Regions from separate parts of the Buttiauxella cochleicola genome, predicted to be linked through region 2. Evidence: predicted binding sites of a transcription regulator. Region 2 holds the regulator's gene; each other region holds the start of a gene.
What was found. The regulator CRP, encoded in region 2, controls carbon source genes, mostly activating them, when cyclic AMP is high. The targets are predictions, from matches to a motif close to ATGTGANNNNNNTCACAT.
Positions count from the first base shown of each region.

Region 1: a site for CRP is predicted at 1,974-1,991, ahead of LVQ79_RS05995 (GntP family permease). Genes of this name have one in related genera too.
Region 3: a site for CRP is predicted at 2,111-2,128, ahead of adhE (bifunctional acetaldehyde-CoA/alcohol dehydrogenase). Genes of this name have one in related genera too.

Region 1 is NZ_JAJSOU010000003.1:365,874-369,159, forward strand. It holds gene rnk (nucleoside diphosphate kinase regulator) at 1-315, opposite strand, end outside; gene LVQ79_RS05995 (GntP family permease) at 465-1,841, opposite strand; gene LVQ79_RS06000 (alpha/beta fold hydrolase) at 2,130-2,960, shown strand; gene LVQ79_RS06005 (hypothetical protein) at 3,004-3,153, opposite strand; gene LVQ79_RS06010 (NanQ anomerase/TabA/YiaL family protein) at 3,253-3,286, opposite strand, start outside.
Region 2 is NZ_JAJSOU010000002.1:42,696-45,981, forward strand. It holds gene LVQ79_RS02500 (phosphoribulokinase) at 1-869, shown strand, start outside; gene LVQ79_RS02505 (OsmC family protein) at 889-1,293, opposite strand; gene crp (cAMP-activated global transcriptional regulator CRP) at 1,609-2,241, shown strand; gene LVQ79_RS02515 (YccS/YhfK family putative transporter) at 2,432-3,286, shown strand, end outside.
Region 3 is NZ_JAJSOU010000004.1:192,821-196,106, forward strand. It holds gene adhE (bifunctional acetaldehyde-CoA/alcohol dehydrogenase) at 1-1,886, opposite strand, end outside; gene LVQ79_RS07205 (YchE family NAAT transporter) at 2,366-3,013, shown strand.

The DNA.
Region 1 (3,286 bases), on a different contig from region 2:
CGCGCCCACACGCAAACCCAACAGCGCCGCACCCACTGGTGCCATCACTGAAAGTTGATTGTCGCTGTCTGTTAGGTTTATCGGGTAAACCAGCGTGCGAACATGCTCTTCTTTTGAGGATAGATCGCGGAATTTAACGCGGCTGTTCATCGTTACGACGTCGGCCGGAATATCTTCAGGCTTACACATTTCTGCTCTGTCCAGTTCTGCGTTCAGCACTGTAGCTACCGGCTGGTTAGCAAATTGTGGTTGCTCCAGCAAACGGTCAATACGCTCGGCATCGAGTTCATTAATGATAATGGCTGGTCTGGACATATTTCTCTCCGTGTAAAAAAACAGGCACTCATGTGCCTGATGTGGACCTTACAAAAGAAAACCCTCACCGGTAAGAGTGAGGGTTTGGTCTGCAGTGATAATACTGAGCTTAACGTATAGTTTAAAGTGACCTGAGTCACAAACTGCAGTTACAGAATAATGCTACCGACTAATGCGAACAGGAAAGCGATAGTACCAATCAGCGTTTCCATCACAGTCCAGGTTTTCAGTGTGGTTTTCTCGTCCATTTCCAGGAAACGGCCAACCAGCCAGAAACCGGAGTCGTTCACGTGAGACAGAACAGTTGCACCACCTGCAATTGCCACCACGATGAAGCACAGATCGAACTGGCTCAGGCCTGGCGTTGCCGCAACCATTGGCGAGATAAGTGCCGCAGTGGTAGTCAGAGCAACGGTCGCAGAACCTTGTGCCACACGCAGAGCGGTAGAGATAACAAACGCGGCAACAATCACTGGCATACCTGTATCAGACAGCACACCAGCAAGCGCATCACCAATGCCGCTGGCACGCAGAACACCACCGAACATACCACCCGCACCGGTCACCAAAATGATGCCGCAGATTGGACCAAGCGCGCCATCGCAAACTTTTTCCAGATGCTGGCGGCTATGACGACCACTAAACACAGCAAGAGCAAAGAATACAGTTATCAGCAATGCAATCGGGGTTTTACCCAACATGCGCAGGAACTGAACTACGATATTGTCAGCCGTTACCCAACCGAGCACAGTTGCTGTGTTCAGGCCGGTATCAAGGAAAATAAGCACCAGTGGCAGCAGCAGAATTGACAATACAGTGCCAAAAGATGGTGGCTGGTGGTTTGGATCAGCTTCTACATTGCCGAGGAAAGAAGAAGGCAATGGTACTTCGAATTTCTTGCCAGCATACAGGCCAAACAGATACGCACCGAGATACCAGGTTGGAATCGCGATAACCAGGCCAACAATGACCAGAAGCCCAATGTTCGCGCCGAGCAATTCACTTGCAGCAACCGGACCCGGATGCGGCGGCAAAAGTGCGTGCATTACAGCGAATGCACCCGCAGCAGGCAGCGCATATTTCAGCGTAGAACCACCGAATTGTTTTGCTACGCTGAAAATAATTGGCAACATCACCACCAGGCCCGCATCGAAGAAGATTGGGAAGCCAAACAGCAAAGATGCAACGCCAAGCGCTAGTGGCGCGCGGTGTGAACCAAATTTCCCGACCAGTGTGTCAGCCAATACTTTGGCACCGCCAGAGATTTCAAGTAAACGACCAATCATGGCACCCAGGCCAACCAGCAGGGCAACGCCCGCCAGGGTACTACCAAAACCGCCCAAAATTGTTGGGACAATTTTATCGAACGGCACACCGGTGACCAGTGCAACAACAACACTCACAAGAGTTAATGCTAAGAATGCATGCACTTTGAAGCGCATGATGAGAATAAGTAGGAGTACGACTGCACAAGCTGCGATCCCAAGTAGGGTCCCTGCGCCGTAATGTGCTGTTATTTCGGTCATATGTTTGTCCTCTGCGCCGAATTAGTAGGCAAGATATGCGTTAAGCATAAATCACCATCTCTCTGATACCGGTAACATGATATCGGTAACATGACGCCTTCGGGAATGGAGTGCTCCATGTTTATTAACATTTTGAGAGCAACTTCAAACTATCGAAAGAAACCGTCCATAAGCCGCATTGATTAATTGCTGACCGTAAATAAACCTGCCATGGGCAAAACTTGCATTACTCTTTATAGGCACGTTTCACTCAGGCCTTGTGCGGTCATCACCTGAACCGGAGATATCATGAGCCATTACGACAAACTCACGTTAAAGGACGGCAGTTCTCTTTACTTTAAGGATTGGGGAGAAGGACAACCGGTAGTATTCAGCCACGGCTGGCCATTAACGGCGGATGCGTTTGAAGACCAGATGTTTTTCCTAGGGCAGAAAGGATTTCGGGTTATTGCTCATGACAGGCGAGGGCATGGGCGCTCATCGCAAAGCTGGGACGGAAATAACATGGACCAGTACGCCGATGATCTTGCCGAATTGACCGCGCATCTCAATCTCAAAGATGCCGTTCACGTTGGGCATTCAACCGGCGGCGGGGAAGTGGCACGTTATATTGGCCGCCATGGCACCAGTCGTGTGGCAAAAGCGGTGCTGATAAGTGCCGTTCCGCCCATCATGGTCAAAACGGACTTCAACCCAAATGGTGTACCCATTGATGTGTTCGATGGTATCCGCGAAGGCGTGCGTGCGAACCGTGCGGACTTCTTCAAAGAGCTGACGCTACCGTTCTACGGCTATAACCGCTCAGGGGCTGAAATTTCAGAAGGTGTCAGAGAGAGTTTTGTTGAGCAAGGCATGCAAGGTGGCATCAAAGCGTTGTATGACTGTATCAAAGCGTTCTCGGAAACCGATTTGCGCGAAGATCTGAAGAAAATGACCATTCCGACGCTGGTTATTCATGGCGACGACGATCAGATTGTGCCCTTTGAAACCTGTGGCAAGGTGACAGCGGCGACACTGCCAGATGCGACGTTCAAAGTTTATGAAGGTGGCTCACACGGTATTTGCACCACGGAGAAGGACCGGATTAATGCTGATTTGTTGGCCTTTTTGAAAGGTTAGCTGTTGTAGGCGGGTAAGTGGCTATTACCCGCCATTCAGCCACTCATTTAACCGCGACCGGCAACATAATCTCTTTTAAAATTTCATAGCGTTGTTGGGGTGAAAGCCAAATCAAACCCAACAGCTTATGCGCTTTTTCTTCACGTTCGAATTGGGCTTTTAACTGCATTAAAAAACGTTTCGTTTTGTTCATAATTACCTCCGCATTTGATAAACAAAGCATATGTCTACAAACCCGGAACTAATAGTGAACTGATTGTTTTTTTGTCTTCCGTATTTAATCGGACAGGTGTTATCTGGTAATTAAACTCATATCAATCTTCGCT
Region 2 (3,286 bases):
ATCCGGTTATTGCCGTAACAGGTTCCAGCGGCGCGGGAACGACAACCACCAGCCTTGCCTTCCGTAAAATCTTCCAGCAACTCAATTTACGTGCAGCGGAAGTCGAAGGTGACAGTTTCCATCGTTTCACTCGTCCTGAAATGGATATGGCTATTCGTAAAGCACGCGACCTGGGGCGCCATATCAGCTATTTCGGCCCAGAAGCCAATGACTTTGGTTTGCTTGAACAGACGTTCATTGAATACGGTAGAACCGGGCAAGGTAAGTCACGCAAGTATCTACATACTTACGATGAAGCCGTACCCTGGAACCAAATCCCCGGAACCTTTACGCCATGGCAGCCATTGCCAGAACCCACTGATGTTTTGTTTTATGAAGGTTTGCACGGCGGTGTAGTCACGCCACAGCACGATGTGGCTAAAGCCGTCGATTTGCTGGTTGGTGTGGTACCGATTGTGAACCTGGAGTGGATACAAAAGTTAGTGCGAGATACCAGTGAGCGCGGGCATTCCCGAGAAGCGGTAATGGACTCTGTGGTTCGTTCTATGGACGACTATATCAATTACATCACACCGCAATTCTCCCGCACCCACATCAACTTCCAGCGCGTCCCAACTGTTGATACCTCTAACCCATTTGCAGCTCGCGGCATCCCGTCTCTGGATGAAAGTTTTGTGGTGATTCATTTTCGCGGGCTGGATGACATCGATTTCCCGTATTTGCTCGCCATGCTACAAGGCTCATTTATTTCGCATATCAATACATTGGTGGTGCCGGGCGGCAAGATGGGGCTGGCGATGGAATTGATTATGACACCGCTGGTTAAGCGTCTGGCAGAAGGTCGGAATATCAATAATCAGGGCGGTTGAACCCGCCCGTTTTCACTCTTTAGCCTTCAATCACTTCATAGCTATGTGTAACGTTTACCGCTTTTTCAAGCATCAGTGCAACAGAGCAGTACTTCTCAGCAGAGAGGTCTACTGCACGGGAAACTGCAGCATCTTTTAGCTCTTTGCCTGTCACGATGAAATGCAGATTGATATGCGTAAACAAACGCGGAGCCTCTTCACGGCGCTCAGAGGTTAGTTTCACTTCACAATCGGTCACGGTGTAGCGGCCTTTTTGCAAAATAGAAACTACGTCAATTGCACTGCAACCGCCAACGGACATCAGCACCATTTCCATTGGGCTTGGTGCTTTATCACCTGAATTGCCATCCATAAGGATCTGGTGCCCTGAAGCGGACTCGCCCAGGAAGGTAAACCCTTCAACCCATTTCACTCGTGCCTGCATGCTACTCACTCCTGTAGAAAAATTACCTTTCAGAGTACGCAGATTCAGCAAATCTGGCAACGGAAGGCGACATGCGTCAAGCTGAAACGAGACAACAGGAGACACTTGTCAAAAGCTATGCTAAAACAATCCAGATGCTACATCGATACATTGACGTTATGCATGTATGCAGAGGACATCACTAATTACAGGCAGCAAGAATGACTTGCATGCCATCTCCCCAAGGTGGGGAATATTCTAATTACTTGCAACGCCAGACAGGATGTTTAGCGTCCTGTCGTTGGTAGCCAGTTATAAAACAGAGGATAACCGCGCATGGTGCTTGGCAAACCGCAAACAGACCCGACTCTCGAATGGTTCTTGTCCCATTGCCACATTCATAAGTATCCATCGAAGAGCACACTCATTCACCAAGGTGAGAAGGCAGAGACGTTGTATTACATCGTCAAGGGCTCTGTGGCTGTTCTGATTAAAGATGAAGAGGGCAAGGAAATGATCCTCTCCTATCTAAATCAGGGCGATTTCATTGGTGAGTTAGGGCTGTTCGAAGAAGGTCAGGAACGTAGTGCCTGGGTTCGTGCTAAAAGTGCCTGTGAAGTGGCTGAAATTTCTTATAAAAAATTCCGCCAGCTGATCCAGGTCAATCCAGACATTCTGATGCGCCTGTCTTCACAGATGGCTAACCGTCTGCAAGTCACTTCAGAGAAAGTAGGCAACCTGGCATTCCTGGACGTTACCGGTCGCATCGCGCAGACGCTGCTGAACCTGGCTAAACAACCTGATGCAATGACTCACCCAGACGGTATGCAGATTAAAATTACCCGTCAGGAAATCGGTCAGATCGTGGGTTGCTCTCGCGAAACTGTTGGTCGTATCTTGAAAATGCTGGAAGATCAAAATCTGATCTCCGCTCACGGTAAAACGATCGTCGTATACGGCACTCGTTAATCTCCGTCTAAAAAATGGCGTGTTGCTTCATAACACGCCTTTTTTGTCTCTAAAAAACTAAATCCGAAACCCGATTAATTGAAGTTGCAGCAAGGCAGCAAGTGAGTTCATCCCGATGAGCTTACTCAAGTAAGTGATTCGGGTGAATGAACGCAGCTAACGCCGCTGCAGCTTTAAGTAAGAAGGGTTTATGTGGCGAAGACTGATCTACCATCCCGAAGTTAACTACGCACTGCGGCAGACGCTGGTGCTGTGCCTTCCGGTGGCAGTAGGTTTGCTCGTCGGCGATCTCCAGTCTGGTCTGCTTTTCTCTTTAGTCCCTGCCTGTTGCAACATTGCCGGTCTTGATACTCCGCACAAACGTTTCTTCAAACGCCTGATCGTCGGTGGCTGTCTGTTTGCTGCCAGCAGTTTGATCATGCAGCTTTTGCTGCTTTACACCACTGTGCCACTGCCCGTCATTCTTGTTGTGATGGCGCTCTTGCTGGGTGTCACGGCAGAAATCAGTTCCCTGCACGCTCGTCTGCTTCCCGCATCACTCATTGCTGCCATATTTACGCTCAGCATGGCCGGGAATATGCCGATCTGGAAACCGATGCTGCTGTATGTCTCCGGTACGATTTGGTACGGCGTATTTAACTGGTTTTGGTTCTGGATGTGGCGCGAGCAGCCACTGCGGGAATCATTGAGTCTGCTCTATCGGCAGTTGGCAGATTACTGTGAAGCAAAATACGGCATGCTGACTCAACATACCGATCCGGAAAAAGCGCTCCCACCGCTGCTGGCTCGTCAGCAAAAAGCGGTGGATCTCATTACCCAGTGCTACCAACAGCTTCATATGCTGGCGGCAAACCAGCAAAACGGCTACAAGCGTTTGCTGCGTGCATTCCAGGTAGCATTGGATTTGCAAGAGCACATCTCGGTAAGCCTTCACCAACCAGCTGAAGTTCAGAAGCTCGTCGAGCAAAGCCATGCAGAAGCAGTTATTCGCTGGAATGCACAGACCATCGCGGCGCGGTTACGTGTACTGGCTGACGACATTCTT
Region 3 (3,286 bases), on a different contig from region 2:
GGAGTCAGAGCGTAGTCAGCCAGTGGGTATTTCTGACCAGTAGCATCATCAGTTACAACAGCAAACGGAGTCACTTCTGAACCAGTACCGGAAGTGGTGGTAACCGCGATCATTTTCGCTTTTACGCCCATTTTCGGGAACTTGTAGATACGCTTACGGATGTCCATGAAGCGCAGAGCCAGTTCTTCGAAGTGAGTTTCTGGGTGCTCGTACATAACCCACATGATTTTCGCAGCATCCATCGGTGAACCACCACCCAGCGCGATAATCACGTCTGGTTTGAAGGAGTTCGCCAGTTCTGCACCTTTACGTACTACGGACAGAGTTGGATCAGCTTCTACTTCGAAGAATACTTCAGTTTCAACGCCAGCTGCTTTCAGAACAGAAGTGATCTGGTCTGCATAACCGTTGTTGAACAGGAAACGGTCGGTAACGATCATCGCACGTTTGTGACCATCAGTAATCACTTCGTCCAGCGCGATTGGCAGGGAGCCACGGCGGAAGTAGATAGATTTCGGAAGTTTATGCCACAACATGTTCTCAGCTCGCTTAGCAACGGTTTTCTTGTTGATCAGGTGCTTAGGACCCACGTTCTCAGAGATAGAGTTACCACCCCATGAGCCACAACCCAGAGTCAGGGAAGGCGCGAGTTTGAAGTTGTACAGGTCACCGATACCACCCTGAGAAGCAGGGGTGTTGATCAGGATACGTGCAGTTTTCATTTTGTCGCCGAAGTGCTTAACGCGCTCTGGCTGGTTGTCCTGGTCTGTGTACAGGCAAGAGGTGTGGCCGATGCCGCCCATCTCAACCAGTTTCTCAGCTTTAACAACGGCATCTTCGAAGCTCTTAGCACGGTACATAGCCAGAGTTGGAGACAGTTTTTCGTGAGCGAATGGCTCAGATTCGTCAACAACGCTAACTTCACCAATCAGGATCTTGGTGTCAGCCGGTACTGTGAAGCCTGCCAGTTCAGCAATTTTAGTTGCTGGCTGACCCACGATAGCTGCGTTCAGCGCGCCGTTTTTCAGAATGATGTTCTGAACAGCTTTCAGCTCTTGACCCTGCAGCATGTAGCCGCCGTGTGATGCAAAACGCTCGCGCACTGCATCATATGCAGAGTCAACAACGATAACTGATTGCTCGGAAGCACAGATTACGCCGTTATCGAAGGTTTTAGACATCAGGATAGAAGCAACAACACGTTTGATGTCGGCAGTTTCGTCAACAACAACTGGAGTGTTACCTGCGCCAACGCCGATTGCTGGTTTACCGGAGCTGTATGCTGCTTTAACCATGCCTGGGCCACCAGTTGCCAGAATCATGTTGATATCTGGGTGGTGCATCAGTGCGTTAGACAGTTCAACAGATGGCTGGTCAATCCAACCGATCAGATCTTTAGGTGCACCAGCAGCGATCGCTGCTTGCAGAACGATGTCTGCTGCTTTGTTGGTCGCGTCTTTTGCACGTGGGTGTGGAGAGAAGATGATCGCGTTACGAGTCTTCAGGCTGATCAGAGACTTAAAGATAGCCGTTGAAGTTGGGTTAGTCGTTGGCACGATACCGCAGATGATACCGATTGGCTCAGCGATGGTGATAGTCCCGAAGGTGTGGTCTTCATCCAACACACCGCAGGTTTTCTCATCTTTATAGGCGTTGTAGATATACTCTGAAGCAAAGTGGTTTTTGATCACTTTATCTTCAACGATACCCATGCCAGATTCAGCAACGGCCAGTTTCGCGAGAGGGATTCGAGCATCTGCAGCAGCCAGAGCGGCGGCGCGGAAGATTTTATCAACTTGCTCTTGAGTAAAGTTGGCATATTCACGCTGGGCTTTCTTGACGCGCTCTACAAGTGCGTTAAGTTCAGCGACATTAGTTACAGCCATAATGCTCTCCTGATAATGTTTAAACTCTTTTAGTAAATGAGCTGCTCGAGACGACAGTATAGTCAGCGGGCAACAGCTTGCGTAAGACACGAGCCACGACTATCCAAAAACTTCCCAAAACATCTTGCTGACTTACTAAAAGAGCCTACCTAAAAAAACCTATTCATCCTCTGAATCATTTGCTCTTCAGATGCATCAAGAGTACTCACTTCTGAGTAGGTTTTTTGTGATATAAATCACAATATTTTAAGGCTGACTCCATTCAGCAGGGAGGATTCAGGTAACTGATAAGTCTTTAAAATTTTAGTCACAGCAAAGATAAAACAAATTACCATATTTTCAACAAGTGGGTAACAATATCGTTTAATATCGCATTTGCTAATAAAAGTAGTTATCTATGCTGCGAAAGTGCGTGGCGCCAGCACCTGTTTTCCATTACATTACGCCGGCCTTTGCTACGTTCATTCGCGGAGTTTTGAGTGGCTCAATCCTTGTTCGATTTGCCTACCTATTTTAAGTTCTTTATTGGCTTGTTCGCGCTGGTAAACCCAGTGGGGATCATTCCTGTATTCATCAGTATGACCAGCTACCAAACGGCGTTGGCCAGGAATAAAACAAACCTTACCGCCAACTTGTCGGTAGCGATTATTTTATGGACGTCGTTGTTCCTCGGTGACGGTATTCTGCAATTATTTGGCATATCAATTGATTCTTTCCGCATTGCTGGCGGTATCCTGGTGGTCACCATTGCGATGTCGATGATCAGCGGTAAGCTCGGGGAAGATAAACAGAACAAACAAGAAAAATCAGAAAGCGCTATCCGTGAAAGTGTGGGGGTCGTGCCATTGGCATTGCCTTTAATGGCAGGCCCTGGTGCAATCAGTTCGACTATTGTATGGGGCACGCGTTACCATAGCTGGAATTATTTGGTTGGTTTTTCAATCGCTATTGCACTCTTTGCTTTTTGTTGCTGGTTGGTTTTCCGCCTTGCCCCGTGGTTAGTCCGTTTGTTGGGGCAAACCGGCATCAACGTTATCACCCGTATTATGGGGTTGTTGTTGATGGCGCTGGGTATCGAATTTATAGTGACTGGCCTGAAAACGATCTTCCCAGGGTTATTAAGTTAGTTCTGCTGAAACCGGCATATGAAAAAGCAGAATAGCCATTCTGCTTTTTTTTGTTAATTTTTTACCAATGCGATTAAAGCATAAGCATTTTTTTAGTTTTCATAAGAAAATTATTCATAAGAAAATGCTTTGGAAACCGCGTATTAACAACCTTCATTTTTCCCCGCTGTACATAAAACTGACAATCAGTTCGTTATTTAACTCACACTACACAATGATGCTTGCTGCCGCTTTATTGAGATGATATTAGTAAATCATGCTATCCAGCAGATG